2 regions of the Polaromonas sp. P5_D5 genome follow, and region 1 is predicted to be linked to the other one. Evidence: riboswitches for the same ligand, from Rfam matches in the RefSeq annotation. Region 1 holds a riboswitch; the other holds the start of a gene.
The links. Region 1 has a riboswitch for S-adenosylhomocysteine ahead of ahcY (adenosylhomocysteinase). Riboswitches for the same ligand answer to the same signal wherever they lie in the genome.
Positions count from the first base shown of each region.

Region 2: another riboswitch for S-adenosylhomocysteine. It lies ahead of metH (methionine synthase); the one in region 1 lies ahead of ahcY (adenosylhomocysteinase).

Region 1 is NZ_JBFUMJ010000011.1:3,644-19,316, reverse strand. Features, by position in the region: gene ACXJKE_RS22900 (cytochrome ubiquinol oxidase subunit I) at 1-770, opposite strand, end outside; gene ACXJKE_RS22895 (GbsR/MarR family transcriptional regulator) at 773-1,429, opposite strand; gene ACXJKE_RS22890 (cupin domain-containing protein) at 1,952-2,422, shown strand; gene ACXJKE_RS22885 (septal ring lytic transglycosylase RlpA family protein) at 2,450-3,073, opposite strand; gene metF (methylenetetrahydrofolate reductase [NAD(P)H]) at 3,085-3,921, opposite strand; gene ACXJKE_RS22875 (TlyA family RNA methyltransferase) at 3,930-4,964, opposite strand; gene ahcY (adenosylhomocysteinase) at 5,125-6,555, opposite strand; S-adenosyl-L-homocysteine riboswitch at 6,659-6,731, opposite strand; gene ACXJKE_RS22865 (DUF3592 domain-containing protein) at 7,207-7,614, shown strand; gene ACXJKE_RS22860 (HAD-IIB family hydrolase) at 7,611-8,432, shown strand; gene ACXJKE_RS22855 (MFS transporter) at 8,548-9,795, opposite strand; gene ACXJKE_RS22850 (TetR/AcrR family transcriptional regulator) at 9,902-10,483, shown strand; gene ACXJKE_RS22845 (Bug family tripartite tricarboxylate transporter substrate binding protein) at 10,585-11,556, opposite strand; gene uvrA (excinuclease ABC subunit UvrA) at 11,868-15,673, opposite strand, start outside.
Region 2 is NZ_JBFUMJ010000004.1:104,639-120,311, reverse strand. Features, by position in the region: gene ACXJKE_RS16960 (amino acid ABC transporter ATP-binding protein) at 1-453, opposite strand, end outside; gene ACXJKE_RS16955 (amino acid ABC transporter permease) at 472-1,575, opposite strand; gene ACXJKE_RS16950 (amino acid ABC transporter permease) at 1,577-2,779, opposite strand; gene ACXJKE_RS16945 (amino acid ABC transporter substrate-binding protein) at 2,865-3,839, opposite strand; gene ACXJKE_RS16940 (serine O-acetyltransferase) at 4,330-4,842, shown strand; gene ACXJKE_RS16935 (glycosyltransferase family 2 protein) at 4,832-5,866, shown strand; gene recQ (DNA helicase RecQ) at 5,917-7,809, opposite strand; gene ACXJKE_RS16925 (rhodanese-like domain-containing protein) at 7,927-8,319, opposite strand; gene ACXJKE_RS16920 (homocysteine S-methyltransferase family protein) at 8,499-9,545, shown strand; gene ACXJKE_RS16915 (Bug family tripartite tricarboxylate transporter substrate binding protein) at 9,790-10,773, shown strand; gene ACXJKE_RS16910 (Crp/Fnr family transcriptional regulator) at 10,844-11,452, opposite strand; S-adenosyl-L-homocysteine riboswitch at 11,546-11,642, shown strand; gene metH (methionine synthase) at 11,658-14,477, shown strand; gene ACXJKE_RS16900 (hypothetical protein) at 14,576-14,758, shown strand; gene ACXJKE_RS16895 (glycine zipper 2TM domain-containing protein) at 15,060-15,673, shown strand, end outside.

The DNA.
Region 1 (15,673 bases):
TCCATGGCGGCCAGCTTGGCCGGCTGGTGTTCCATCGTGTTCAGGCCGTGCTGATCGCCCGCGACGATCTGCAGCGGAATCAGCATCGCAGCCATGTAGATGCCCGTCTTCAGGCCGGCCATGACTTCTGCCCCGCGATCGTTGCGCAGCCAGCGGTAGGCCGAAACACCCGCCACCAGAAATGCCACCGTCAGCCCCGACGCCAGCAGCATGTGCGTGAGGCGGTAAGGAAAGGACGGGTTGAAGATCACCTCGAACCAGCTCGTCACATGCGCCTGGCCGTTGATCATTTCAAAACCCGCCGGCGTCTGCATCCAGGAGTTGAGCGCCAATATCCAGAAAGCCGACAGCGTGGTGCCGCCCGCCACCAGCAGCGTGGCGATGGTGTGCATGGTTTCGCTCACGCGTTCACGCGCAAACAGCATCACGCCCAGCATGGTGGCCTCCAGAAAGAAGGCCGTCAGCACTTCGTAGGCCAGCAGCGGCCCGGCGATGTTGCCCACTTTCTGCATGTAGCCCGGCCAGTTGGTGCCGAACTGGAAGCTCATGGTGATGCCGCTGACCACACCGAGGGCAAAGGTCAGCGCGAAAATTTTCACCCAGAACTGGTAGGCGTCCATCCAGTATTGCGCTTTGGTTTTCACGAAGCGCAGCTTGAAGTACAGCAGCACCCAGCCCAGCGAAATGCTGATGGTGGGAAACAGAATGTGGAAGGTGATGTTGGCCGCGAACTGGATGCGGGCCAACAGGAATGCGTCTAAACCGTCCATCATCAACTCCTGTTTTCGTCGGGAAGGTTGGCAGCAGCTGCTGCTGGGCCGGGAAGCTCGCCGGAAGGCTTCGCCGCCACTTTGCTGGATGCGGTGCGGCCTGTCAAACCGGCCTTCATGCTGCTGGCGACCTTGTCTTTGACCTCCAGCAGCTTCTGCACCTTGGCGCCCATCTTCATCAGGCTCATCAGCGTGGCCGAGTCCATCTTCTGCACATCGGCCAGCCAGCCCGTCATCAGCTCGATCAAATCGTGCATCTGCTTCATGCGCGCCTGGGCGTGAATGTCGTCCTGGTTGGCCGGGTGTTCCATCAGCGCATCGCGCAGCATGGAAAGCGTCGGGTCAATCTCGCGCTTGCGGCGTTCCTCGGCCAGTGTGCGGAAGATGGCCCAGACGTCTTCCGGCGCACTGAAATACTCGCGCCTGTCGTTCGGCAGGTGCTGCAGCCGCACCAGGTTCCACGACTGCAATTCCTTCAGCCCCATGCTGACGTTGGAGCGCGAAAACGCCAGCGCCTCGCCGATTTCGTCGGCATTCAGGGCCCGTGGCGAGACGTACAGCAAGGCATAAATCTGCCCAACAGTCCGGTTAATGCCCCAACGGCTGCCCATTTCACCGAAATGGAGGACAAATCGCTGGGTTAAGGGGGCAAGGTTCATGGCGCGGGGCCTCTTTGGTTTATTGAATTTTCAGGAATTACTGAAATTCTAATAAATTGAAGCAGTTTGCGCTGGCGGCTGGATTGACCTTGTGTGCAGCCGGGTGAAATCGGGTGTAGCCGTCGAACGCTGACCTGACCCGACACCAGTTTGTGCCGGCAGGTTGCTATCGAATTCGTAGCTGCTTGCGCTTGTATCTATTGGGCTAGAGGCCAATCTCATGCGTGAAAAAGCCCCAAAACAGCGTCAAAAGCGGCCCCGCAAACGTTCATGTGCGAGCTAAAGCTGTTTTTCGCCGGTTTCAAGGCTATTTTCAGCATGAAAACAGCCTTCAGGCCAATACAGACAAGCGCAATAAGCTATCAAATATATAGCACCCCAACATACAACCCAAGCTGTGCCAGCGGGATTTGCGCTGAAACGAAACGACCGGTTGCCGGGTCGGGTCACCGCTATTGGCAAGCCCGTCGCAACATGGGCATACTGGCCCGCCCATACACAACACCCCACAAAAAGGATTCCATGCGCCACACCACCACCGTCCTCGGCTTTTCCGTCACCGTTGCCTTTGTGGCCGGGATTGCGCTGTCGCCGCTGGCCCAGCACGCCCTGCCCGATGCGCATGCGCAGGCCGTGCCCCTGGCGCCGGCGATGATTGACCTTGCGGCGCTCAAGCACGGCGACATTCCCGGCACCCCAAACCCTGAAATGAATGCGAAAGGGCTGGTCATCACCGACAACGCCACCATCGGCATTCAGTCCGGCAATGTGGCCAAACACATTCACCCGAAAACCGACGAGATCCAGTACATCATCGAAGGCAGCGGTGCCATGTGGCTGGGCGGCGAGCGCAAGGAGTTCAAGCCGGGCACGCTGATCATCATTCCCAAAGGCACGGCACACGGCGGCACGCTGGTGACCAGCGGGCCCGTCAAGGCGCTGGCCATCAAGATCCCGCCGCAGGCCAGGGACGACGTGACTTTTGTGAATTGAGCGAGCGCGCCTCGTCAGCGGGGCGATTCAGCGCGGCGTACGCGGCGCCGCTGGGCGCCGCCTTGCAGGCGGGCGCTTCCGGACCGCAGGCGCGGGTGTCGTCGCGACCTCCGGTGTGGACTCCGGCACCAGCAGCACAACTTCCTTCAGCCCCATGCCCAACATGCCGAGCTCTTCCGCCGCGGCGCGGCTCAGGTCGATGATGCGGTTGCCGCTGTAGGGTCCGCGGTCGGTGATGCGGACGTCCACATCACGGCCGTTGACCAGGCTGTGCACACGCACCATGGTGCCAAAAGGCAGCGTGCGGTGCGCAGCGGTGAACTCCTGCATGTCAAAGCGTTCTCCGCTGGCGGTGCGCCGGCCGTTAAAACGCGGGCCGTACCAGGAAGCCTGGCCGCGCTGGAATTCGCGGGGCACTTCGCCGGCCAGCAGCGACGGCCTGGGTGCAGCGGCGGAAGGCGGCACCTCGTCGGTTCTATCGCTGGGAGCGGGCGATGCATCGGTGGCGGGACGTGAAGGACGCGGCGCCGGTGCAGCAGCACCCGGCACGGTGGATGGCTTGTTGGGTGGCGGCGTGGTGCATGCGGCCAGCAAGGCCAGCAGCACCGCAGCACTGAGGGTGACGGCAGACCGGCGTGCACCCTGCTGCATGGCGTGTAGCCTCAGGCGCGCTGCAGTCGCCCGATGATTTCGGTCGTCGCTGCGGCCTGGTTCATCGTGTAGAAATGAATGCCGGGCACGCCTGCGGCGTAGAGCTGCTCGCACAGGCCGGTGATTACGTCCAGGCCGAAGCTCTTGATGGACGCGGTGTCGTCGCCAAAGCCCTGCAGGCGCAGGCGGATCCAGCGCGGAATCTCGGCGCCGCAGGCATCGGAAAAGCGCATGAGTTGCGTAGAGCTGGTGATGGGCATGATGCCGGGCACAATGGGCACGTCCACACCCAGAGCCTGCGCGTCGTCGACAAAACGGTAGTAGGCGTCGGCGTTGAAAAAATACTGTGTGATGGCCGAGTTGGCGCCGGCCTTGACCTTTTGCACAAAGGCCTGCAAGTCGGCATCGGCCGATCTGGCCTGGGGATGGATTTCCGGGTAAGCGGCCACTTCGATGTGGAAAGTGTCGCCGGTTTCAGCGCGGATGAAGGCCACCAGGTCGCTGGCGTAGTGGAACTCACCGCCCGCGCCGTAGCCGCTGGGCAGGTCACCGCGCAGGGCGACCAGGCGTTTCACACCCATGATTTGCAAGGTGGTGAGCTGCTGGCGCACCGTGGCCTTGGTGGCGCCCACGCACGAGAAATGGCAGGCCGCCGCCACGCCTTCGGCCAGGATTTCGTTCACCGTGCCGAAAGTGCCGTCTTGCGTGGAACCACCCGCGCCAAACGTCACCGAGCAAAACTCGGGCTTGTGCGCATAGAGCGCCTGGCGCGCCACACGCAGCTTCTCGGCGCCTTCAGGTGTCTTGGGCGGGAAGAATTCAAAACTGAGGGGAAGATTCAGGCTCATCACGGATCTCACTCGTCGTTATTTGTCGTGTCGGTTTTGCTGTCACGCCGCTTGCCACGCGCAGGGCCAGGCTGGCCGGCATGCGCAAGTTCGGAGTCTTCGTGCGGCGCGCGGGAGGCGCGCATTTCGCTGCGTGGCACGCGCTTGGCAATCTTGCGCTGCGGTGCGGCCGGCAGTGGCTGGTCTTCGCCCGCCACGTCCTGGCCCTTGACAGCCTGGATAAAAAATTCGCGGTTGCCGTCGCCGCCTTCAATCGGCGACGCCAGCCAGGCTTTCACTTCCAGTCCCAGCGCTGCGCAGGCATCGCGCAAGCGCTTTTCGACAAACTCGAAATGCGCCGGGTCACGCACGATGCCGCCCTTGCCGATCTGGCCGGGCTGCAATTCAAACTGCGGCTTGACCAGCATGAGCAGGTCGCCGCCCGGCTTGAGCAGGCGAACCACGGCGGGCAACACCAGCGTGAGCGAGATGAAGGACAAATCACCCGTCAGGAAGTCGAAGTTGGCTTCTGCGGCTGGGCTCGCTTCATCCAGGTCGGCGTCATCCCCATCGCCATCGAAGTCATCCGGAAAATCCATGTCGCCGCTGTCGCCCGCATGGCCGGCCACCAGGTCGGCCGCGGTCATGGAACGGGCATTGAGGCCCTCGACGCAAACCACACGCGGGTCTTCACGCAGGCTGGCGTGCAGCTGGCCGTGGCCCACATCGACGCCCACCACCTGCAATGCGCCATGCTGCAGCAGGCAGTCGGTAAAGCCGCCGGTGGACTGGCCCACGTCAAGGCAGCGCAAGCCATCCACCTTCAGGCCGGTAGCTTTCAGCGCGCCTTCGAGCTTGAGCCCGCCGCGCGAGATGTACTTGGCTTCGGTGGTGTCCAGCAACTGCAGCTCAGCGCCGGGCGGAATCTCGTCGCCGTTCTTGGCGACCTTCTTCCAGGCAGCGTCGGCTTCAGGACGCCACTGCACCCCCGAAGCGATCAGGCGCTGGGCCTGCGAGCGGGTGGCGGCATGGCCGTGTTCGACGAGGAATAGGTCAGCGCGCATGTAGTGTCTTCCGGTATTCCAGCAACAGCCTTAAGGGCGTAGCGAGCGGCCCGAGAGCAAGGCGCGGGCGTCAGGCAACCGGAATGCACTTGAGGTGCATGAGGATTGCCTGATCGGGACCCGCAACGCCGCTATCGGGTCGCGCAGTAGCCAGGAAAAATCAGTAGCGATAGGTGTTGGCCTTGTACGGGCCGGCTTTAGAGACACCGATGTACGCAGCCTGCTCGTCGCTCAGTTCAGTCAGCACAGCGCCAACCTTCTTCAGGTGCAAACGGGCAACCTTTTCGTCAAGATGCTTGGGCAACACATAAACCTTGCCCACTTCGTACGCATCTTTCTTGGTGAAGAGCTCGATCTGCGCGATGGTCTGGTTCGCAAAGCTCGACGACATCACGAAGCTCGGGTGGCCGGTGCCGCAACCGAGGTTGACCAGGCGGCCCTTGGCCAGCAGGATGATGCGCTTGCCGTCCGGGAAGATCACGTGGTCGACTTGCGGCTTGATCTCTTCCCAGGTGCATTTTTCGAGCGATGCGACGTCGATCTCGTTGTCGAAATGGCCGATGTTGCAGACGATGGCCTGGTCTTTCATCTTCGCCATGTGCTCATAGGTGATGACGTTCTTGTTGCCGGTGGCGGACACAAAAATGTCAGCCTTGTCGGCAGCGTATTCCATGGTCACGACCTTGTAACCTTCCATCGCGGCCTGCAGGGCGTTGATGGGGTCGATCTCGGTCACCCACACCTGGGCGCTCAGTGCGCGCAAGGCTTGTGCGGAGCCCTTGCCCACGTCGCCGTAACCGGCCACGAGTGCGACCTTGCCGGCGACCATCACGTCGGTGGCGCGCTTGATCGCGTCAACCAGGGATTCGCGGCAGCCGTACAGGTTGTCGAACTTGCTCTTGGTGACGGAATCGTTCACGTTGATGGCGCGCAGGGCCAGCGTGCCCTTGGCCGACATTTCATTCAAACGCAACACGCCGGTGGTGGTTTCTTCAGTCACGCCGATGATGTTTTTCAGGCGGCGGCTGTACCAGGTCGGGTCTTGCGCCAGCTTGGCCTTGATCGAATTGAACAGGCAGATTTCTTCTTCGCTGCCGGGCTTGGAAATGAGGCTCGCGTCTTTTTCGGCCTTGGTGCCCAGGTGCATCAGCAGCGTCGCGTCGCCGCCGTCGTCCAGGATCATGTTGGGACCTTCTTCAGGCGTGCCCTTGGCGCCGCTGAATTCGAAGATCTTGTGGGTGTAGTCCCAGTAGTCGGCCAGGGTCTCGCCTTTGATGGCGAACACCGGCGTGCCGGCGGCGGCAATCGCGGCGGCGGCGTGGTCTTGTGTCGAGAAAATATTGCACGAAGCCCAGCGCACTTCAGCGCCCAGGGCTTGCAGGGTTTCGATCAGCACGCCGGTCTGGATCGTCATGTGCAGCGAACCGGTGATGCGCGCGCCCTTCAGCGGCTGCGCCTTCGCGAATTCTTCGCGGATGGCCATCAGGCCGGGCATTTCGGTTTGCGCGATGTTCAGTTCCTTGCGGCCCCAGGCGGCAAGCGAAATATCGGCAATGGTGTAGTCGGTGGAAGGTTTCAGGACGGCGCTCATACGGTTCTCCAAATTCAAACGTCAACTGGGCAAAATCGCCACGGGCAAGGCGCTTTCGAAACAGCGGGGGAATTCAGTCATTCACCCGGCTTGAGAGAGCACTTGCGGGTGAGCGTGGTTGCAATGAAGTCCTGAGCCTGGTCCACATGGTGTGGCTTGCAACGCTCCTCAGGAAGCCACGATTATACCGAACTCCCCCGTTCAGGCTCACTTCGTGTAGCCTGCTCCCCCCTCAAGGGGGCGGCGCCTGGGGCCGGCGAAGCCGGACCCTCGGCCCCCGCTGGTGAAATACGCCATCACCGATCGCGCCCAAAGAACGCTTCAACCCGCATGGGCCGCGGAACCGGCTTTGCCGGGCCGCAGGCTCAGTCCCCTGCAAGGGGAAAAGGGCTACACGCAGTGAGCCCGATAGGGGTGTGCCAATTTTTCGGCTTTGCCGGGCCGCAGGCGGGCGGCCCCCTCGAGGGGGCAGGGAGCTACACGCAGTGAGCGACCGTGGGGGCCCACACCATGCGAGAATTTCACCATGCAAGAGTCCGCAGCCCGCCACTTTCGCCCCTCTTCCGTAGGGCATCCAGGTTTCGGGGCGGCCTGATGTACCCCCGTCTGGCGCCCGTCTACTGTGCCTTGTTCCTGATCATGGGTGCGGGAATGAGCGCCAGCTTCGCATCAAAGGCATACCGGGCCTTGCAAACCCTCGATTGGGAAACAGGCAGCGCGCAAATACTTTCGTCCAGCGTAAAGGCCACGTCCGACAAGCGAGCCAGTTGCTATGAGCAGCTTGCCACCTATAGCTACAAGGTGCAGGGCCGAACCTTCACCGGCCAACGTGTGCGCGCGGCGGACAGCTGCCTTTCGAAGGAAGAGTCCGAGCTATTCGAGGCTGCGTTCAAGAAAGGCGACACGGTGGCCGTGCGCTACGATCCCGAAAATGCCTCCGAAGCGGTGCTCGAGCCCGGGGAACTGTGGTTCAACGATTGGATCCAGGGGATCGCGGGCTTGTTGATCACAGGCATTGCCGTTCTGATGGGCATCGAGATACTGAGAAAGCAACGATGAAGGACCTCACATCCTGGGCGCTCACCGAGCGCGCACAGATCACCGGCGTCTTCACCGACATCGACGACACACTGACCACCGAGGGAGCGATCACCGCCGATGCGCTGGAGGCTTTGGGTGCGTTGAATGCCGCCGGGCTCAAGGTGGTAGCCATCACCGGGCGGKCCGTAGGCTGGAGTGAGCCCTTCGCGGCAAGCTGGCCGGTCGATGCCATCGTGGCGGAGAACGGTGCGGTGGCGCTGCTGCCGGCGCAGGTTTTAGACAAAAAAGCCCCGCAAGCCGCACCAGTCTTGCGCAATCAGCTATCAAAAATATACCAACAGGATTCCGCGACACGCGCTGCCAACTTCGCCCGCATGCGGGCCGTGCTGGCGCGCATCGAGCGCGAGATGCCGGGCGTCACCCGCGCCACCGACTCGCCGGGCCGTGAAACCGACATCGCCATCGATCACAGTGAGTTTGTGCAACTGAGCGACGCGCAAATCGCGGCGGTGGTGGCACTGATGAAAAGCGAGGGCATGCACGCCACCGTCAGCAGCATCCACATCAACGGCTGGTATGGCAGCCACAACAAGCTCGAAGGCGCGCGCTGGATCGTCCGGCAGCTCTGGCAGCGCGACCTGGACGCCGAGATGGATCAATGGGTCTATGTGGGCGATTCGACCAACGACCAGCTGATGTTCAAGACCTTTGCCAACAGCGTGGGTGTGGCCAACATCGCGCGCTTTGTGCCGCAGCTGGCGCACCTGCCGCGCTATGTCACCCAGGGCGAGCGCGGCGCAGGTTTCACCGAAATGGCGCGCGCTTTACTGGATTAACAACCGCGGCTGCCCCGCGTTACCTCAGCGGGTGCCGCGGATCGGGCTTTGCCCGGCCGCAGGCACCGTCCCCTGAAGGGGAAGGGACGCTACACGAAGTGAGCGTCAGCAGGGGTTAGCTATATTGGCGGCGCACTGAGCCCCAGCGCAACCAGGCGCCGAGAGCCGCTACCGCCAGAACCAGCGCGGCATAACCCTCTACCGTAGCGGGCAGGCCCAACGGTGCGATCAAGCGGCCTGCCAGCATGGCGGGCACGCTGAAGGCCAGGTAGCTGATGGCGTACAGCGCAGAAAACAACTCCGCCCGCTGGTGCGGCTGTGCCATCGGCGCCAGCGTCTGCACCTGCGCGGAGAAAGCCGAGCCGCCGCCGAAACCGGCTAGCGCCGTCCCCGCGAAAAACAGCGCCACGGAACGGGTGGCCAGCGACAGGACCACCAGACCTGCACCCACGGCAAGCAAGCTCATGCCGATGGCGCTCATGCGCACGGGCGAAAAGCGCCTCAACAAAGTCGGCGAAGCAGCGCCCAGGCCGAAGAAGGCCGCAATGGCCAGGCCGTTAACGATGCCGTCGTGGATGCCAAAGATTTGCTGCAGCACGGAAGGCACCAGCGACAGGTACAGGCCCGCAAGCGACCACACCGCCAGCATTGTCGGCACGCCGCGCACAAATTCGGCGCGCGCCTGCACCGGCACCGAGATGCGCGGCACCAGCGAAGCCAGCGCGCCGGGGCGCGGCGTGACGCTTTCGGGCAGGAACAGCGTGGCCACCGCACCCACCACGCAGATGGCGACCAGCACGCCAAACACCAGCGGCACCGGGTGCAAGGTGAACTTGACGGCGATACCGGTGAGCAGCGCGCCCACGGCCAAGCCCGCCAGCGGCGAGACGCTGCCGATCATCGCGCCCAGGCGTTTTTGCGCAGCGGGGGCGGCCTCCACCACCGCCGCCGTCAGCGCGCCGCCGACCATGCCGGTGGCGATGCCCTGCACGATGCGCGCAGCAATGATGCCGTTGATGCTCCCGGCCAGCAAAAAAGTCAGCATCGCGCCGGCCTGCAGCAGCAAGGCGGTAAACACCACAGGCCGCCGGCCGATGTGGTCAGACAGTGAGCCAGCCACCAGCAGCGAGGCCAGCAGCGCAATCGCGTAAATCGCAAACGCCACCGTCAGCAGCGCAGGGGAAAAACCCCACTGCTGCTGGAAGACGACGAACAGCGGCGACGGCGCACTGCCCGCCACGAAGAACGCGAACAACAGGATCGCCAGCAGGGGGAAGGCGGCTGCGGGCGGCAGTTGCCAGTGGGCCGCCGTCGGGCGGGATGGTTGCAATGAGGGATCGGCGGGAGCAGCAGGGGTAGCCATGGGGAACGCTCAACTTTCTTAAAGCTAATTTATTCGCGTTTGCAAATTCTATACCCGTTCAAAAATTAACGCAAACATCGTTGCTTTTAGGCTAGAATTCGCCCTGATGAGCACCCTCCAAACGCCCCAGAACAAACGCCCCGGCGGACGCAGCGCCCAGGTGCAAATCGTGGTGCGCAAGGCGCTGGAAGAACTGATTGCCCAGGAGGGCCGCGACAAAGTCACCGTGCCGGCCGTGGCCGAGCGCGCCGGCGTGAGTGCTTCCAGCATTTACCGGCGCTGGGGCGACGTGAACGGCCTGCTCGGCGAAACCGCCCAGCAGCGGCTGGACCCGAACCGCCCCCTGCCTGAGACGGGCGACCTGAAAGCCGAACTCACGGCCTGGGCCAAGGAACTGATCAACCACCTCAACAAGCCAGGCAATGCCTCACTGCTGAAGGCCGCTGCCGCGCTGGCGGGATCAGAAGAAACCAATTGCCTGAAAAACCGCCGCAACGAAGCCACGGTTCTGGTCAAACGCGCCCAGGCCCGCGGCGACGCCACACCCACCGTACAGCAGGTGCTGGACCACATGATGGCCCCCATCATCTACCGTTTGATTTTTGGCGCCGGCGTTGAGCCGGCCTTGGCCGAACAACTGGCCGGCGAAGTGTTCGTGCTGGCTGGTATCCACGAAACTGGACGCTGAGCCCAAATCAGTGGGGCCGCGGAACCGGCTTTGCCGGGCCGCAGGCGCCGTCCCCTGCAAGGGGAAAAGGGCTACACGCAGTGAGTCCGATAGGGGTGTGCTTAATTAGGCTTAGCTAACCCAAGCTTGTCTATCAGCACTTTTTCGCGCCCAACTGTGTCTTGCGCAAACTTGGTGTAGTCGGCCGAGCTCAGGTAGTTGGGCAGCATGTCGTAGCGGCCCAGCGCCGCGACGTAGCTGGGTTCTTCCATTGCTTTCTTGAAGGCGTCGTGCAGGCGCTTGACCACTTCGGGCGGCGTGCCTTTGGGCGCGCCTATCCCGAAGGGCGAGTTCTGCACGATGTCATAGCCCAGCTCTTTCAGGGTGGGTGCGTTCGGGAATTTGTCGAGCCGCTTCTCGCCCCAGGTATTGAGCACGCGCAGCTTGCCCGCCTCGACCTGCGGCGCAAAACCGGTGCTGTCGGCGCCTGCCATCAGCTGGCCGCTGACCAGCGCCAGCATCAGGTCGGCGCTGCCTTTGTAGGGCACGTGCTGCAATGTGATGCCCGCTTTTTGCGCGATGAGTTCGGTCGTCAGGTGCGGGCTGGTGAGTGTGCCCGTCGAGCCGTAGGTCAGCTTGCCGGGGTTGGCCTTCGCATAGGCGACAAAGTCGGCCCAGGTCTTGAAAGGGCTGTCGGCCGGCACCACGATGCCGAAGGCGTAGCCGGTCACGTTGATCACGTAGCTGATGTCCTTGACCGGGTCCCAGTTGATCTTGGTGGTGTAGCCAAGGCGGAACACGCCCAGCGGAATCTGCGCCAGCGTGTAGCCGTCGGCCTGCGCGCTTTGCAGTTGCTGGGCCGGCAGGGTGCCGCCCGCGCCGGGCTTGTTCTCAACGATCACCGTCTGGCCCAGAATCTTCGAGGCATTGTCGGCAAGCGAACGCATGGTGATGTCGGTGGGCCCGCCCGCCGGGAAGGCGATGATCAGCTTGATCGGTTTGACCGGGAAATTTTGCGCATGGGCCGCACCCCACGCGCCGGCGAGTGAAATGGCCAGGGCGGCGGTGATCTGCAGTAAAGGGCGGCGTTGCATCGGTGTATCTCCTGATCCTGAAAGTATGGCGGCTTGAGCCCATATCATGCGTGCAGCAAGCCGCCATCGCATCAGGGCAACACCTGAAAGGTTGTCACGTCGGTGTCAGCACTTTCTTCGGCGTTTTGGGTGTTTTAAGCGTTTCAACCATACAGGACCAGCGCAAGCAGCTATTAATTCAATAGCAAAGCCTGCCGCAGCGTTGACTCCATCTCTGCCAGCAGGGGCCGCGGAACTGGCTTAGCCAGGCCGCAGGCGCCGCCCCCTCGAGGGGGGAAGGTGCTACGCGAAGCGAGCATCCGACGGGGGTGCTATCTGTTCAATACGCTTCCCAAGGCTTTCCCGGTATGCGTGCCGAGCTTGACGACAGCCTCGGGCGGAGCCGAAGCCACCACGCGTCCACCCGCATTGCCGCCGTCCGGCCCCAGGTCAATCACCCAGTCGGCTTCGGCGATCACATCCAGGTCATGTTCGATCACCACCACGCTGTGGCCGCCGTTGACCAGGCGGTGCAACACATGGATCAGCTTTTCCACATCGGCCATGTGCAGACCCACCGTGGGCTCGTCCAGCACGTAGAGCGTGTGCGGCGCCTTCTGGCCGCGGCGCGTGATGTCGTCGCGCACCTTGCTGAGCTCGGTCACCAGCTTGATGCGCTGCGCCTCGCCGCCCGAGAGCGTCGGCGACGGCTGCCCCAGGGTGAGGTAGCCCAGGCCCACGTCTTTCAGCAACTGCAACGGGTGGCTGATGTTGGGCATGGAAGAGAAGAAATCCACCGCCTCGTCCACTTCCATCTTCAGCACGTCGCCGATGTTTTTGCCGCGCCAGGTCACGGCCTGCGTTTCGGGGTTGAAGCGCGCGCCGTGGCAGGTTTCGCACAGCACCTTCACGTCGGGCAGAAAGCTCATGCCGATGGTCCGCACCCCCGCGCCTTCGCAGGTGGGGCAGCGGCCTTCGCCGGTGTTGAACGAAAAGCGCCCGGCACTATAGCCGCGTGCGCGGGCTTCCAGCGTGTCGGCAAAGAGCTTGCGTATCGTGTCCCAGAAACCGATGTAGGTAGCCGGGCAGGAGCGCGGCGTCTTGCCGATGGGCGTCTGGTCGACTTCCAGCACGCGGTCTACCACCGCATAGCCCTCGATGCGTTCGCAGCCGGTCCAGTCGGGCGTCTTGCCCTTGTCGTCGGCGTCGCGCCCAGATTTGGTCGAGCGCTGCATGACGCCCGCGTGCACATTGGTCAGCAGCACATCGCGCGCCAGCGTTGATTTGCCGGAGCCCGATACACCCGTCACCGCCACCAGGCGGTACAGCGGCACGGTGACCGACACATCCCTGAGGTTGTGCAGATCGGCATTGACCACGGTGAGCCAGGAGGTGAAAGGCCCGGCCGCCGCCGGCGCCGCATTGTGCAGTGCGCTGGCATTGGCGGCGGCGGCTTTGAGTGCGGCTGCCTTGAGCGTGGCCGCCTTCTGCTTGCTCACCGGCTTGGCGCTCACGTCAACGGGCGCTTCTTTCACCGCGGCCAGGGGTGCCACGCCCTTGCGTGTTTCGCGCCGGATCTGTAGCGGGTGAATAAGCGGGTTGGCAAGGTAGCGTCCCGTCAGAGATTCCGGCACAGCCGACAATTGCGCCGCCGTGCCTTGTGCGACCAACGTGCCGCCGCGCTTGCCTGCGCCGGGGCCGATGTCGATGATGTTGTCGGCGCGGCGAATGGTGTCTTCGTCATGCTCGACCACCACCAGCGTGTTGCCGCGGTCGCTGAGTTTGCCCAGCGCGCTCAGCAAAATCTGGTTGTCGCGCGGATGCAGGCCGATCGTCGGCTCGTCCAGCACATAACAAACGCCTTGCAGGTTGGAGCCGAGTTGCGCCGCCAGGCGGATGCGCTGCGCCTCGCCGCCCGAGAGCGTGGGCGCGCCACGGTCCAGCGTGAGGTAGCCCAGGCCCACGTCTTCGAGAAACTCGAGGCGGCTTTTGATTTCGGGAATCAGGTCGCGCGCGATGCCAGCCTCACGGCCCAGCAGCGCGAGTTTTTCGACCCAGCCCCGCACGTCCGTCACCGACAGCGCTGCGATGTCGGCAATGCCGACACCCGCGAACTTCACCGCGCGGGCCTTGGCATTGAGGCGCGTGCCTTCGCAGGTCGGGCAGGCGGTGCCGGCCACGTCTTCCACCTCGGGCTCGGCAAAACTTTGCTCGCGGCCCTTGTTGTCGTCGTCCATCACCGAGTCATCAAACACCTTGCGCTGTTCTTTGGTGAGCTTCACGCCCGTGCCCACGCAGTCGGGGCACCAGCCGTGCTTGCTGTTGTAGCTGAAGAGGCGCGGGTCCAGTTCGGCATACGAGGTGGCGCAAATCGGGCAGGCGCGCTTGGTCGAAAACGCGATCAGCTTGCCGATGTTTTTGGCGCTGGCGCCGGCCATCATCGCGCCGCGCAGGCCGTCGAGCGGGGCCAGCACGTGGACCACGCCCTTGCCGTGTTCCAGCGCGGTCGCCAGCGCGGCGCGCAAGGCGGCTTCGTTGTCGGGCGACACATGGATATCGGCAATCGGCAACTCGACCGTGTGTTCCTTGAATCGGTCAATGCGCGGAAAGCCCGTGGTCGGCAAAAATTCGCCGTCGATGCGCAGATGCGTGTAGCCGCGTGGGCGCGCCCAGTCGGCCAGCTCGGTGTAGACGCCCTTGCGGGCAATCACCAGCGGAGCCAGCAGGCCGATATGCTGGCCGCGGTAGGTCTTGATCAGCTGTGCGGCAATGCTCTCCGGGCTTTGCGGCATCACGGCTGCGCCGTCTTTGGTGCAATGCTGGATGCCCAGCTTCACATACAGGAGGCGCAGGAAATGCCACACCTCGGTCGTCGTACCCACGGTGGACTTGCGGCCGCCGCGCGAGAGGCGCTGCTCGATCGCCACGGTGGGGGGAATGCCGTAGACCGCATCCACTTCAGGCCGGCCGGCCGGCTGCACGATGCTGCGTGCGTAGGCGTTCAGCGACTCAAGATACCGCCGCTGCCCTTCGTTGAACAGGATGTCAAAGGCCAGCGTGGACTTGCCCGAGCCCGACACGCCGGTCACCACATTGAACTTGCCGCGCGGAATGTCGACCGACAGGCTCTTGAGGTTGTTCTCTTTGGCGTTGACGATCTGGATCAGGTTGGAAAACGCCGGCCGTGTGGCCCAGACCTTGGGACGCGACTCTTCAACGCCGTGCACCTTGCCCATGGCCTGCTCGTATTCGCGCAGGGCGAGCGCCGTGTGTGAAGTCGGGTGCTGACGCACCTCCTCAGGCGTTCCCTGGGCCACCAGCAGGCCACCGCCCTCCCCGCCTTCGGGGCCCAGGTCAATCAGCCAGTCGGCCGAGCGGATCACGTCGAGGTTGTGCTCGATGACGATCAGCGAATGGCCGGCTTCGAGCAGCTTGCGCAGCGCGCGCATCAGCTTGGCGATGTCGTCAAAGTGCAGGCCGGTGGTCGGCTCGTCGAACAAAAACAGCGTGCCGCGGCCCGGTTGCCTGAGCGCCAGCGCCTGCTTGCTGGCGCTGGTAGTTTTGCTGGCGTTGGCGAGGAAACCCGCGAGCTTGAGGCGCTGCGCCTCACCGCCCGACAGCGTGGGCACGGGCTGGCCCAGCTTCACGTATTCCAGGCCCACGTCGACGATGGGCTGCAGCGCGCGCACCACTTCGCGGTCTTGCGCAAAGAGGGCAATCGCCTCGCTCACCGTGAGGTCCAGCACGTCAGAGACATTGAGCAGGCGCGGCTTGACGTCGCCAATCGCCTTGCGCTCAATCGTCACTTCAAGGATCTCGGCGCGGTAGCGCTTGCCGTCGCAGTCGGGGCAGCGCAGGTAGACGTCGCTCAAAAACTGCATCTCGACATGCTCGAAACCTGAACCGCCGCAGGTCGGGCAGCGCCCGTCACCGTTGTTGAAGCTGAACTTGGTGGCGGTGTAGCTGCGCTGTTTGGCCAAGGGCGCCAGGGCGAAGAGGTCGCGCACCGCATCCCACGCCCCCACATAGCTGGCCGGGTTGGAGCGCGCCGTCTTGCCGATGGGCGACTGGTCAACAAACACCACGTCGGTCAGGTGGTCGGCGCCCATCAGGCGGTCATGCAGGCCTGGCGTTTCAG
Region 2 (15,673 bases), on a different contig from region 1:
GGCTACCCGCTGCTGCTGGCCGCCTGACAGCTGCAGGGGATACTTTTGTGCCTGCTCCGCGATGCGCACGCGTTCGAGCTGATGCATGGCCCGCTCGGTCGCTTCCTTTTTGGACAGGCCCGCGACCCAGGTGGGCGACAGGGTCAGGTTTTCAAGCACGGTCAGGTGCGGAAACAGGTTGAACTGCTGGAACACCATGCCGACCTGCCGGCGCACGGCATCAATGGCCTTGATGTCGTCGCCGAGGACGGAGCCGGCCACGGTGAGCTTGCCTTCCTGGTAGTCCTCCAGGGCATTGATGCAGCGGATCATCGTGGATTTGCCCGAACCGGACGGCCCGCAGATCACCAGGCGCTCGCCCTGCTGCACGTCCAGCTGCAAGTCGCGCAGCACATGGAAATTGTTGCCATACCATTTGTTGACTTTGTCAAAGCGGATGATGGGGTCGCTCATGGGGATCCTTGGTTTTTGTCAGCGGGCCTTGCCCACAGCCAGCCGCCGCTCTATCCAGAGGCTGTAGCGGGACATGGCGAAGCAGCAGGTAAAGTAAATCGCGGCGATAAAGAGGTAAGCCTCAATCTTGAACGGCCGCCAGTTCGGATCGGACCCGACAGCCAGCGACAGGGCCCCGGTGAGTTCATACAGCGACACGATGGTCACGAGGGAGGTGTCCTTGAACAGCGAAATGAAGTTGTTCATGATGCTGGGCACCACAGCGCCGAGGGCTTGCGGCAAAACGATCTTGATCTGCGTCTGCCAGTAGCCCAGGCCCAGGCTGGCGGCTGCTTCGGTCTGGCCTTTCGAGAGGGACTGCAAACCACCCCGGACAATCTCCGCCATATAGGCCGCGGCAAACAGCGTGATGCCGACGATCACCCGGATCAGCACGTCGGGCGATTTGCCGATGGGCATGAACAGCGGAAACATGAAGCTGGCCATGAACAGCACGGAGATCAGCGGCACGCCACGAATCAGCTCAACGTAAATGACGCACAGGGTCTTGATGGCGGGCATGTTGGAGCGCCGCCCCAGCGCCACCGCCACCGCAATCGGGAAGGCAATCGTCATGGAGATCACCGTCAGCATGACGGTCAGCGGCAGGCCGCCCCACTGGTCAGTGGACACTTTGGATAGCCCGAACATGCCGCCGCTCATGAGCGTGAAGAACGCCGTCAGGACCACGACCCAGATCAATCCCAGCCAGGGTTTCCAGAACCAGCGGCTGCAGCTTGCGACCACCAGGCCCAGCAGCAAAAAGGTTGCCAGCTCCGGCCGCCAGTGCTCCGTCAGGGGGTAGCGGCCCAACAGGATGATGCGGGCTTTTTCGTTGATCACGCCCCAGCATGCGCCTATGCCGCGTGCGGCCTGGCAGGCATCCGCGTCGGCCGCGGTCACGGCATTGAACACCGCCCAGCGAAGGGCCGACGAGGCGGCCCACAGCAACAGGGCGATGACCCCGACTGACACCAGCGCATTGCCGACGCTGGAAAACAGGTTGTTGCGCAGCCAGGGGCCCGGGCCCTCCATCTTGATGGGGGCCGGGCGCGGCGCGACGGGAACAAAGGTCTGGTTCATGTCAGCGTTCCTTGATGGCGGCGCGGCTGTTGAACCAGTTCATCAGCGCAGAGGTGGCCAGCGATGTGGTGAGGTAGATCAGCATGATGATGGCAATGCATTCGACGGCGCGGCCGGTCTGGTTGAGCGAGGTGTTGGCAATCGACACCAGGTCGGGGTAGCCCACGGCAACGGCCAGTGACGAATTTTTGGTGAGGTTCAGGTACTGGTTGGTCAGCGGCGGGATGATGACCCTCAGCGCCTGGGGCAGCACCACCAGGCGCATGGAGTGGCCGCGCGAGAGTCCCAGCGATGCGCTGGCCTCGTGCTGGCCCAGCGAGACCGAGGCAATTCCGGCGCGGACCACCTCCGCCACAAAGGCCGAGGTGTAGAGCACCAGCCCGAGCAGCACCGCCAGGTATTCAGGCGACAGCGCGCCACCGCCCTCCACCTGGGTTTCCGTCAGTTTCGGCAGGTTCCATTCGGAAGGTGCACCACCGGCCAGCCAGCCCAGCAGCGCACCGGCCGCGACCAGTCCCAGCACCACCCACAACACGGGGCGCGCATGGCCGGTCTGGTCAAAGCGGTGGCGTGCCCGGCGCGCATAAACAAACCCCGCCACACCACCGGCCGCCATGCCGACGAGGGCCAGCGTCTGCCCGAGATGCCACACCGGAAAGGGGTAAGACAGGCCGTTCTTGCTGATATACACCAGGCTGCCGATATGCAGGGCCTGGTCAATGGCCGGCAGGTATTCCGTGAACAGCAGGTACCACATCAACAGCTGCAGCAGCACCGGAATGTTGCGGAACATCTCGATATAGCCATAGCACAGGCCGCGGATCAGGGCGTTTCGCGAAAAGCGTCCCACGCCCAGCAGGGTTCCCAGCACGGACGTGAGCACAATGCCCACCACGGCCACGCGCAGCGTGTTCACCAGCCCCACGAGGAAGGCTTTCCAGTAGGGATCAATCGAGTCGTAATTCAGCCAGCCTTCCCCGATGTCGAAACCGGCGGGCTGAAACAGAAAATCAAAGCCGCTCTGGATGCCGCGCGTCTTCATGTTGCTCATGGTGTTGCTCACGAGCAGCCACACGAGGAAGACGATCAGGCTGACGGCCAGGATCTGGTAGACAACGGCGCGCGCCTGCTTGCTGCGCCAGGAAAAAACTCTGCGCCGCAGCGCCGGCGCCGGCCGCGCGGGAATCAGGGAGTGCTCGGACATAAGGCGGTTACCCAAGTAAAACGGGCCGCTCGTCAACGGATGGTTGCGAGCGGCCCGTTGCGTTCAGCGCATCGGAAGGAGTCGTTCAGCGCACCGGCATGGCGTACATCTGGCCGCCTTTATTCCATTGATTGTTTTGGCCGCGCGGCAGTGCCAGGGGCGTTTTGGGGCCGACGTTACGGTCGAAGATTTCACCGTAGTTGCCGACGGCCTTGACGGCGCGAACCAGCCATTCCTTGTCCAGGCCCAGCAGCTTGCCGGTGTCTTCGCCACTACCGGTCAGGCGCATGACCACCGGGTCTTTGCTTTCCTTGGTCATGGCATCGACATTGGCCTGGGTCACGCCATATTCTTCCGCTTCGATCATGCCGTAGATCACCCATTTGACAATGGCGAACCATTCATCGTCACCGCGGCGCACCATGGGGCCCAGCGGCTCCTTGGAGATCAGCTCCGGCAGGATCAGGTGGTCGGCCGGGACTTTGGCTTCCTTGTTGCGCACCGAGGCCAGGCCGGATGCATCCGTGGTGTAGGCCTGGCAACGGCCGGAGAAGTAGGCGGCGTTGACGGCTTCCTGCTTTTCAAACACGACGGGTTTCATGTTGAGGTTGTTGGCCTTGGAGAAGTCCGTCAGGTTTTTTTCCGTGGTGGTTCCGGACTGTACGCAGACGGTGGCGTTTTTCAGCTGCTTGGCGCTTTTGATCTTGCTTTTTACCGGGACCATGAAGCCCTGGCCGTCGTAGTAGGTGACGGCGGTCATGTGCAGGCCCAGAGAGGCGTCGCGCGTCAGCGAGAACGTGGTGTTGCGCGACAGGACATCAACCTCGCCGGACTGCAGGGCGGTAAAGCGCTGCTGGGCGTTCAGGGGAACCCACTTGATCTTGCTGGCGTCGCCCAGCACGCTGGCGGCGACTGCTTTGCAGACATCCACGTCGAGCCCGGTCCAGGCGCCGTTGCTGTCGGCAGAGGAAAACCCCGCCAGCCCGACGTTCACGCCGCAGATGACCTGGCCCCGTGCCTTGATGGCGTCCAGTGTCTTGCCGGCATGGGCAGGTGCCATGGCCGCAACAGTGAGGCCGGCCGCTGCAAGGGCAACAAGTCCATGTTTCTTTACGAGTTTGATCACGAGGATTCTCCAGTCAATAAGTAGGTCGACATCAGCACGAACCATGCCAATGGCGGATGCTAGCCCAACTATGGCGGGTACCTCTCAGGGCAAGCCCTTACTAGGCAAAGGCTAACCGCGGCGAAAGATGCATAACCTTATGCGGGAATCCGGCTGACAGGGAACCCCAATCATCCCCGGCACAATGGCCTTCCGACAGCTTGCTTGCGCCGGTGGTACCGCAGCCAGGCAAGTTCCGGGTGAGTCCATTGGTACGAATCTTGCGCCGCATTTCCGCAAGGGCTGAATTTTCTGCTCCGGCTTTTGTCGGGTTCTGATGGACTTGCCGCGGACTTCATCCCCCAAACCCGAGCGGTCCCCGTTGGAGCCTGCGGCCGGGGGAGGGGTTTCACGTCTTGATGCATGTTACGAAAGCTCAATAACAATGGCTTTTCTTGAAGACTTGCGGGTGGCGCAGGAAGGCGTCTTGTCCTTGGGCTTCTGGGCATTGCAGGTGTACCGGTTGGGGCACCTGCGCTACCGGTTTCAGTCCAGGTTGGTGCGTTATCCGCTGGGTGCCGTGCACTTGGTGCTGGCCAAACTGGCTGAAATGTTTTGCGGCGTCACGATTGGCGTCTCGGCCCAAATTGGGCGGCGCCTGGTGATTGAGCATTCCGGTGCGATTGTGGTGCATGGCCGGGCCGTGATCGGGGACGACTGCATCATCCGCCAGGGCGTCACCATCGGCAACCAGCGTATCGACAGGCCGCTCGAGGCGCCGCACATCGGCAACCGCGTCAATATCGGCGCCGGCGCGAAGATCCTGGGGGCTGTACGGATCGGGGACGACGTCGACATTGGCGCCAATGCCGTGGTGATCACCGACGTCCCCGCCGGAGCCCTTGCCGTGGGTGTGCCGGCCCGCATTATTTTGAGGAGCCGTGACGATGCTTCCTGAAGCCAGCGAAACGCCTTGCACGGTCAGCATCGTCATCAAGGCCCTGAATGAAGAAAAGCGCATCGTGGCCGCGGTGGAAAGTGCACTGGCGGCCGTCCGGATGGTTGGTGGCGAGGTCGTGCTGGCCGATTCCTGTTCCAGCGACCGCACCGTGGCGCTGGCGTCTGCCTATCCCATCCGTATCGTGCAGCTGGCACGTGCCAATGAGCGCTGCTGCGGCATCGGCCCGCAGCTGGGTTACCAGCATTCGGCAGGCGAATTTGTGTACATCCTGGATGGCGACATGGAAATGCTGCCCGGGTTTTTGCCGCAGGCGCTGGCCTTCATGCAGGCTCACCCCGACGTGGCCGGCGTGGGAGGGCAGGTCGTTGAAATGAACACCAGCAGCCTGGAATACGTGGCGCGCGTGGAGCGCGGTTTGGGTCATATGCAGGCGGGCATGGTGGACCGGCTGGACATGGGCGGCCTGTATCGCAGAGCTGCGGTGGAGCAGGCCGGGTATTTTTCAGACCGCAACCTGCACAGCTATGAAGAGTTTGATCTGGCCATGCGCCTGCATGCCCGGGGCTGGAAGCTGTGGCGCCTGGGCACCGATTCCGTGCGGCACCATGGCCACGATGCGCCTCCCTATCAATTGCTGGTGCGCCGCTGGCGCAGCCGCTACATCTGCGGCCTGGGCGAAGTGCTGCGCGCGGCCTGGGGTGAGTCGCACCTGGGGCTGGTGCTAACGCGGGTGCGCGAGTTGCGGCTGTATGTCGCCGTGCTTGCGTGGTGGGCAGTGTTGCTTGCCGTTCTGGTGGTTCCCATGCCGTGGACAGCGCGCATCGGAGCCTTCTCCGGCATTGCAGCAGCACCCGTCCTGTTGATGGCATGGCGAAAACGCAGCGCCACCAAAGCCGTGTTCTCGGTCGTGTCGTGGTGCTTTAACGCCGCTGGCCTGGTACGCGGGTTGTTGACACCGCAGCGCCCTGCGCGGGCTGCCATAGACAGCGTCGAAATCCGCAATACGTCTGGCGCAACTTAAGCGGCCGGGCTGCCGGCACCGCACGGGAATCGGCCATCGGAAGCGAGGGCCTAATCCGCCCCGGCGCAGACGCGCAGCACTTCGGCCCCGTAGGCCTCGAGTTTTTTGACGCCGATACCACTGATGCCTTCGAGATCGGCAATGCCTTGCGGCGCGCGTTCCGCAATGGCACGCAAGGTTGCATCATGAAAGATCACGAAGGCCGGCAGGTTGTGTTCGCGGGCGACTTCGGCGCGCCAGGCTTTCAGGCGGGCCAGGCGCTCCAGTGCACCGGCATTGAGCGAGGCTTCGGCCATGCCTTTGGCGGAGGTTTTGGTGCCTTTTTTGGAACTGCCTTTGCGCCGTTCACCGGCGCCGGCCGACTGCTCGCGCAGCATCACGCTGACTTCGCCTTTGAGCACCTGGCGTGCATCAGGCAACAGCTGCAACGTGTTGAACGCATCGGGGTCGACCCGCACCATGCCCTTGGCGATCAATTGGCGTAACACGCCACGCCACTGCACTTCGGACAGGTCGGCGCCAATGCCGAAGGTGCTGAGCTTGTCGTGGCCGTACTGCAATACTTTTTCGGTCGCCTTGCCGCGCAGGATGTCCATCAGGTGGCCTGCACCAAAGCTGATGCCGCTGGCCTGCTGCACGCGGTAAATGCAACTGAGCATCTTGCGTGCGGCTTCGGTCGCGTCCCATACCACCGGCGGCTGCAGGCAGTTGTCGCAGTTACCGCAAGGCTGACTGTCTTCGCCGAAGTAATGCAGCAGGCTGACACGCCGGCAACGCGTGTCTTCAGCCAGCGTCAACAAGGCATCGAGCTTGCCGCGCATGACCTGCTTGAACTCTTCGCTGGCGGCTTCGCTGGTGTCTATCATGCGGCGCTGGTTCACCACGTCCTGCAGGCCGTACGTCATCCAGGCGTTGGCGGGGAGGCCGTCGCGGCCGGCACGGCCTGTTTCCTGGTAATAGCCTTCGATGTTTTTCGGCATGTCCAGGTGCGCGACAAAACGCACGTCAGGTTTGTCGATGCCCATGCCGAAGGCAATCGTTGCGACCATCACTGTGCCTTCCTCGCGCAGGAAGCGGTCTTGCCGCTGCTGGCGCAGGGCACTGTCCAGACCCGCGTGGTAGGCCATGGCCTTGAGGCCGGCGTCCTGCAGGGCCTCGGCAATTTCCTCCACGCGTTTGCGTGACTGGCAATACACAATGCCGGCTTCTCCGGCATGTTCGCTTTCAATGAATCGCAGCAGCTGGCGCGTGGCGTCGGTTTTTTCGACGATGGTGTAGCGGATGTTCGGCCGGTCAAAGCTGCTGACGAATGCGCATGCGTCTTCCAGCTTGAGCCGCTCGATCATGTCCTGCCGTGTCAGCGCATCCGCGGTCGCCGTCAGCGCGATACGCGGCACGTTCGGGAAGGTTTCGTGCAGCAGGCTCAATGACCGGTATTCGGGCCGGAAGTCGTGACCCCACTGGCTCACGCAATGCGCTTCGTCAATCGCAAACAGGCTGAGCAGGCCGCGTTCATGCAGGGAGCCGAGCAGGCCTTTCATGCGCGGGGTGTTGATGCGCTCGGGCGCGGCGTAAAGCAGCGTCAGCTCGTTGCGCAGCAATTGCTTTTCAAGCTGGCTGCTTTCTTCAAAGCTTTGTGTCGAGTTTAAAAATGCGGCGGACACGCCGGCCTCATGCAGGGCGCCCACCTGGTCATGCATCAGCGCAATCAGCGGCGAGATCACCACCGTGACCCCGTGGCCGGCGTTTTGCCGCACGATGGCCGGGATCTGGTAGCACAGTGATTTGCCTCCGCCGGTGGGCATCAGTACCAGGGCATCGCCGCCGCGAACTACATGGTCCACGATGGCCTCCTGCGGGCCGCGGAAGCTGTCGTAGCCAAAAACCCGGCTGAGCACGTCCAGGGGTGTCGGCAAAGGCGCAGAAATGGGCAGTGAAGACAAGGTGTTAAGCCGGAAAGTCGGAGTGGTGAAAATGAGCGCTATGAAAATAGGAGCTGCTTGCGCAAGATCCATAAGGGCTGGAGGCCTGTTTGATACATAAATAGCGGGGAAAACCGGCTACATCTGCTCCCAGGGCAGGCCGTCAAAGCGCCAGCCGGAAAGGGTGGAGCGCTGGAACTGTTCGTCGAGCTCACCTTCAAAGCCGTGCACCACATGCTGCACATCAGAGAAGCCGGCTGCTTCCAGTGCCTTGCCGGCGTCCAGCGTGCGTTTGCCGGAGCGGCAGATCAGCAGCACCGGCTGCGCCTTGCCGGCGGCCTCGCGCGCCACGGCGTCGGCGAACTTTTGCGGGTCCGGCTGCAGGTCGGGGTATTCGTACCACGGTACGTTGACCACGCCCGGTGGGCGGCCCACATACAGCGACTCGATCTCCATGCGCACGTCCACGAACAGCGCGTCGGGATGCGCCTGCAACCAGGTCCAGGCTTCTTTGGGTTGAAAGTTTTTCATGTTCAGGGCAATACCCCTATTGTCGTCTAACGCCCCACGCTTTTCACTTCGTGTAATGCGCTGCCCCCCAAGGGGGCGCTGCGCCTGCGGCCCGGCAAAGCCGGTTCCGCAGCCCCTGCTGGTTGAAGAGAACCCATCGAAGTCTGCTGAAAAAGCTGCCGCGCCTTAAAATCGAGGCCATGAAGCCAATCATCTACACACGCGGCCAACAACTGCCGGCCATCCTGGAACAGCGTATCGCCATCCTCGACGGTGCGATGGGCACCATGATCCAGCGCTTCAAGCTCAACGAGGCCCAGTACCGCGGCGAACGCTTCAAGGACTTCCACAAGGACGTGAAGGGCAACAACGAGTTGTTGAGCCTGACGCGCCCCGACGTGATCCAGGACATCCATGAGGGCTACCTGGCTGCGGGCGCCGACATGATTGAAACCAATACCTTCGGCGCGACTACCGTGGCGCAGGCCGACTACGACATGGCCGACCTGGCCGTCGAGATGAATTACGAGTCGGCCCGCATCGCCCGTGCCGCGTGCGACAAGTTTTCAACACCCGACAAGCCGCGTTTTGTCGTCGGCGCCCTCGGCCCCACGCCGAAGACGGCCAGCATCAGCCCCGACGTGAACGATCCGGGCGCGCGCAACACCAGCTTCGAGGAGTTGCGCAAGGCCTATTACGAACAGACGGAGGCGCTGGTCAAGGGCGGCAGCGACGTGCTGCTGGTCGAGACCATCTTCGACACGCTCAATGCCAAGGCGGCGCTGTTTGCCATTGACGAATACTTCGACAACTCCGGCGAGCGCCTGCCCCTGATCATCAGCGGCACCGTGACCGACGCTTCGGGCCGCATCCTGAGCGGGCAAACCGTGACGGCCTTCTGGCACAGTGTGCGCCATGCCGCACCACTGGCAGTCGGCCTCAACTGCGCACTGGGCGCCACCCTGATGCGCCCCTACATCCAGGAGCTGGCCCGCGTGGCCGGCGACACCTTCATCAGCTGCTACCCCAATGCCGGCCTGCCCAACCCCATGAGCGACACCGGCTTTGACGAAACACCCGACGTGACGTCCCGCCTGCTGCGCGAGTTTGCCGAGGAAGGCCTTGTCAACATCGTGGGCGGTTGCTGCGGCACCACTCCGGATCACATAGGTGCCATCGCCCATGCGGTTGCGCCGGTCGCCAGCCGCTCCCTGCAGCGCGGCGCCTTCTACAAAGAGGCCGCCTGAGGGCAGCGCTGCCCCGTATCACTTCCGGGTGATGCCGTCGGGTGGCCGAAAAAGCCGGTTCTCTGATGCGCGTGTACTTAATAAGTATGCATATGAGATGACGTGCCCGGCGATGTCCCGAAAAGTCATATTTCGCGGCTATAGTCAGGCCCCTTTGCCGAACCCTGTTTTCATTCTCCGGCGCTGCGCCCTGCAGCGTTGATGGTTCGGCAAAACAACGCAACACAACACAACCAAGGAAATCATGAAGGTGGGTTTATTCATCAAGGCCGCAGCGGCATTCACGTTGGCGATGACGGCTTTCGCAGGCCATGCACAACTGTCGCCCCAAAAACCGGTGACGATCGTCGTGCCCTATCCAGCCGGCGGCCCGCTGGACAACGCTGCGCGCATCCTGGCCGAGAAGCTGCGTCCCCTGCTCAAAACCGAAGTCACGGTTGACAACCGGCCGGGGTCCGGCGGAAACGTGGGTGCGGCCCTCGTCGCCAAGGCGCCTGCAGACGGCCATACGCTGGTGATGGGGGCGGTGGCCACCCATGCCATCAACCCATGGCTCTACCCGAACATGCCCTACGACGCATTGAAGGACTTCACGCCCATCACGTTGGTGGCGCGGGTGCCGAACGTGCTGGTCATGAATGCCGAGACGGCCAGGCGGCTGAAAATCAAGGACACCAAGGACCTGATTGCCTACGCACGCAAGAATCCCGGCCGGCTGAACTATGCCTCCGGCGGCAATGGAAGCGCCGGCCACCTCGCGGGCGAGCTGTTTAAAAGCCTGGCCAAGATCAGCGTGGTGCACCTGCCTTCCAGCGGCTCGGCCCAGGCGCAGGCTGGCCTGCTGTCCGGCCAGACCGACCTGATGTTCGACAACCTGGCCTCTGCCAGCGCCAACATCAAGTCGGGCAAGCTGGTCGCTTTTGGCGTGACCACCATCAACCGCTCCAGCAGCTTCACGGAAATTCCGACCATCAATGACGTGTTGCCCGGCTTTCACATCAGCACCTGGTTCGGCATCTTTGGCCCGGCCAACCTCCCCAAAGCCACGGCAGACCAGCTGCAGAGGGCATTCGCCGACGCGCTCAACACGCCCGATACCGCAGAAAAGTTTGCACGCATGAGCGCGACCCCCAGCCCCATGAGCTCTGCCGACTTTGCCTACATGGTGATGAAAGAGCACGCCGATTATGGACGCCTGATCAAGGTCGCCAAAATCAAGCTCGACTAAATCGAAAGGGCGGAAAGGGCGGAAAGGGCGGCTAGCCTGGCGCCTTCCCCGCTTTTCTGCCAGACGGAAATCAGCCCGGCATCAGCCGGTCGATTTCCTGCTGCATGGCTTGTACCAGCTGGCTGTACATCTTGAGTTTTTCGCTGGTGTCGCGCAGCCGTTCGGCGATGCGCAGCGAAACGGCAAACATCAGTTTGGCCGCAGTCACCGGTTGCTCTTCCCCCATTTTTTCAAGCGCTGCGCGCGACAGCACGGCGCAGCTCACGTCGCTGCTGGCAGTGCATGACGCCAGCCGCGCCTGGCCGTCGACCAGGCCCATTTCGCCGATCAGGCTGCCGGGGCCCAGCACCGTGATGGTGACCGGCGTGCGGCGGCTGACCACAATGCTTTCGACAGTGACTTCGCCTTCGAGCAGCAGCACCATATAACCGGTATCGCTCTTGTCGCCTTCGCGGATGAAGGTCGTTCCCTCGGAAATCCTGCGCGGCGTCATGTAGCTGACGACAGTGAAAGCCTCTTCGGGCGTGAGCTGCATCAGGGCGGTTGGTGCAATCAGCAGCCTGGCGGCAAGCTCGGCCGTGCTGGAGCCCTCAATGGCCCGCATGCGGTCTTTGGGACGCATGGACTCGGGCGCATCGGGCGTTCCCCGCTGTTTTCTGCCGAACAGGTTTTCAAACATGGTGGCTCCGGCTATCCCCTGGACTTTTGTTGGTATCTCTTGCCATTGGTGCAAGGATATGGCGCGGGCGGCGTTCAGCCCTTAAAATGATGGTAACCCAAGGAGCGTTGCAGCGAACACAAGCGTTCGTCAGGCTTGGGTTACAGGCGGCGGCTTCCGGCGGCCCCTGCGGCAACGACGCTCACCTTTGCCTCAAGGTGAGTCCGTGTCTGAAACTGAATCTTTACCCAATGTTCCCCCCATGAAGCTGTCCGGCCTGGAGCCGGTCGCCATCGGCGCGGGCACGCTGTTTGTCAATATTGGCGAACGCACCAACGTCACCGGCTCCAAGGCCTTCGCCCGCATGATCCTCAACGGTGAATACGAGCAGGCGCTGGCCGTGGCCCGCCAGCAGGTCGAAAACGGCGCCCAGATCATCGATATCAACATGGACGAGGCCATGCTGGACAGCCAGGCCGCCATGGTGCGCTTCCTGAACCTGATCGCCAGTGAGCCCGACATCGCGCGTGTGCCCATCATGATCGACAGCTCCAAGTGGAGCGTCATCGAAGCCGGCCTGCGCTGCATCCAGGGCAAGGGAATCGTCAACTCGATCTCGATGAAAGAGGGTCTGGAGCCCTTCAAGCAGCAGGCCAAGCTGCTCAAGCGCTACGGCGCGGCAGCGGTGGTGATGGCTTTTGATGAAAAAGGCCAGGCCGACACCTATGAGCGCAAAGTCGAAATCTGCGAGCGCGCCTACCGCGTGCTGGTCGACGAGCTGGACTTTCCGCCCGAAGACATCATCTTCGACCCGAACATTTTCGCGATCGCCACCGGCATCGAAGAGCACAACAACTACGCGGTCGATTTCATCAACGCCACGCGCTGGATCAAGCAGAACCTGCCGGGCGCCAAGGTCTCTGGCGGCGTGTCCAACGTGTCCTTCAGCTTTCGCGGCAACGACCCGGTGCGTGAAGCCATCCACACCGTGTTCCTGTACCACGCGATCCAGGCGGGCATGGACATGGGCATCGTCAACGCCGGCATGGTCGGCGTGTACGACGACCTGGACCCTGTGCTGCGCGAGCGCGTCGAAGACGTGGTGCTCAACCGCACACCGGTCTACAAGCCGGGCGAGCCTGAGCTCACGCCCAGCGAACGCCTGATTGAAGTGGCCGAGACTGCCAGGAGCGGCGCCAAGGACGACAGCAAGAAGAATGAATGGCGTGCCCTGCCGGTGCGCCAGCGCCTGTCGCATGCGCTGGTCCACGGCATGAACGAGCACATCGTGACTGACACCGAAGAGGTCTACCAGGAGATCCTTGCGGAGGGCGGCCGGCCGCTGCACGTCATCGAAGGCCCGCTGATGGACGGCATGAACATCGTCGGTGACCTGTTCGGCCAGGGCAAGATGTTTTTGCCCCAGGTCGTCAAAAGCGCCCGTGTGATGAAGCAGGCCGTGGCGCACCTGCTGCCCTACATCGAAGCCGAAAAGCTGCTGCTCGAAGCCGCCGGCGGTGACGTCAAGACCAAAGGCAAGATCATCATCGCCACGGTCAAGGGTGATGTGCACGACATTGGCAAGAACATCGTGACGGTGGTCTTGCAGTGCAACAACTTTGAAGTCGTCAACATGGGCGTGATGGTGCCCTGCCATGAAATATTGGCGCGCGCCAAGGTTGAAGGCGCCGACATCGTCGGGCTGTCGGGTCTCATCACCCCCAGCCTGGAAGAAATGCAGTATGTGGCCGCCGAGATGCAAAAGGACGATCATTTCCGCATCAAGAAGATTCCGCTGCTGATAGGCGGCGCCACCACCAGCCGCGTGCACACGGCCGTCAAGATCTCCCCGCACTACGAAGGCCCGGTGGTGTATGTGCCCGATGCGTCACGAAGCGTGAGCGTGGCGCAAAGCCTGCTGTCCGACCAGGCCGCCAGATACATCGAAGAGCTGTATACCGACTACGACAAGGTACGCACCCAGCACGCCAACAAAAAGCAGGTACCGATGTGGCCGCTGGCCAAGGCCCGCGCCAATCCCACGTCAATGGACTGGGCCCACTACACACCGCCCGTGCCCAAGTTCATTGGCCGCCGCGTGTTCAAGAACTTCGACCTGTCGGAGCTGGCCCAGTACATCGACTGGGGTCCTTTCTTCCAGACCTGGGACCTGGCCGGAGCCTTCCCGGCCATTTTGAAAGACGAGGTGGTGGGCACCGAGGCTGTGCGCGTGTACGCCGACGCGCAGCGCATGCTCAAGCGCCTGATCGAAGGCCGCTGGCTCACCGCCAACGGCGTGATGGCGCTGTACCCCGCCAACAGCGTGGGCGACGACATCGAGATCTACACCGACGAGTCGCGCAGCGAAGTGGCCATGACCTGGTACGGCCTGCGCCAGCAAACCGAAAAAACCGCAATTGACGGCGTGATGCGCCCCAGCCGTTGCCTGGCTGATTTTGTCGCACCCAAGGTACTTGCTCCTGAATTGATAGCTGCTCGCGCTGAATATGCGGGCGCTGCGGGCAAAAACATCTCAAAAATTCCGGACTACATCGGTCTTTTTGCCGTCACGGCAGGCATTGGCGCCGAGAAAAAGGAAAAGTACTTCCTGGATGACCACGACGATTATTCGTCCATCATGCTCAAGGCGCTGGCTGACCGCCTGGCCGAAGCGTTTGCCGAAAGCCTGCACCAGCGCGTACGCAAGGATTTGTGGGGCTATGTGCCGGCCGAGTCACTGGACAGCGAAGCCTTGATCGCCGAAAAATACCAGGGCATACGCCCGGCGCCAGGTTATCCGGCCTGCCCGGACCACAGCGTCAAGAAAGAAATGTTCGAGTTGCTCAAGGCCGAAGAGGTCGGCATGGCGCTGACCGAAAGCCTGGCCATGACACCGGCGGCCAGTGTGAGCGGCTTTTATCTGAGCCACCCGCAAAGCGCCTACTTCAACGTCGGCAAGATCGGCGACGACCAGCTGCAGGACCTGGCCAAGCGGCGCGGCCTGAAGGCCGGCGAGTTGCAGCGCCTGCTGGCACCGAATCTTTAAGAGCCACTAATGAAACTCGAAGCGCTGCTGCAGGGATCAGGCGCCACGATCGGCGGCTTTTGCAATAGTGGTACATGCCTTAAAAAATGAGGTGGCAGATGGACAAGCAGCTTAAAGAGTACCTTGCGATCGTGTGGAAGAAGAATTCAGACGAGCCGGGCGTGCATGAAACGTTCTACGCACATAGCTATGAAGAAGTAGAGACAATGCTTGCAGAAAAGTACGGCGACGAGACAATAGTTTCCCTTACCGATGTTGAGGCCGCTGCCCGGCCACGTTAAGGTCGATGTCATTGGGGCAAATGGGAGTGATACGGGATTCACTTCCACCGAAAACCCTCTTGGCGTTGTGCGCCGCCTTCCGCGGACCGCTTCGCTGGATTCTGTGGGCGTCTCCAGGAACAACAGGCCGCGTTACCGTTGCAATTCGCGTTTACGGCGACTTTGCCGGAAAATAACCTGCGTTTACATAAATACACAGCCGCCTGCCAAAGCGTGTTTACCTTCGCGGCATGGGAAACGTTGAACAACCATAGATGAACTCCCGCCACGGGACCGATTGATTTCACCAGAGGGAATTGCCATGAACACATCCACCGAAACTCTTCAGCCGGGCCAGCAGGCCCCGTCGGCCAGCAAGCCCTTGTGGGCCGCCGTCGGCATACTGGGAGTGGCCGTTCTGGCCATGGGCGGCACCATGATTTACCAGATGCGCAACCCGGTCACGGCGACGCCGGTGGCACTCGCAGCACCGCAAGCCGCGCCGCTAGTGGCGCCGCCCATGGCCGCGGCCAGCAATGCGGCGGACGACATGGCTGAAAAGCCGGTTGCCGCACCCGCCAAGCCCGCGCCCGTGCCGACCAAGAAAGTGGTCAAGCCGACACCAAAACCGGCACCCGCCCCGAGTTATGCGGGTATTTCGCCCGCGCCGGCTCCTTATCCTGCACCGGTCGCCGTAGCACCGGCGCCTGTGTGCCATGTGTGCGGCGCGGTGGAATCGGTGACGCCGGTTGAGCGCTCCACCAAGCCGGCCGGCCCTGGCGTAGGTGCTGTGGCGGGTGGCGTGCTGGGCGCCGTGCTCGGTAACCAGGTCGGCCATGGTGGTGGGCGTACGGCAGCCACCATCCTGGGTGCGGTGGGTGGCGGTTTCGCTGGCAACGCCATCGAAGGGCATGTTCGCAAGGAAACGGTTTACCA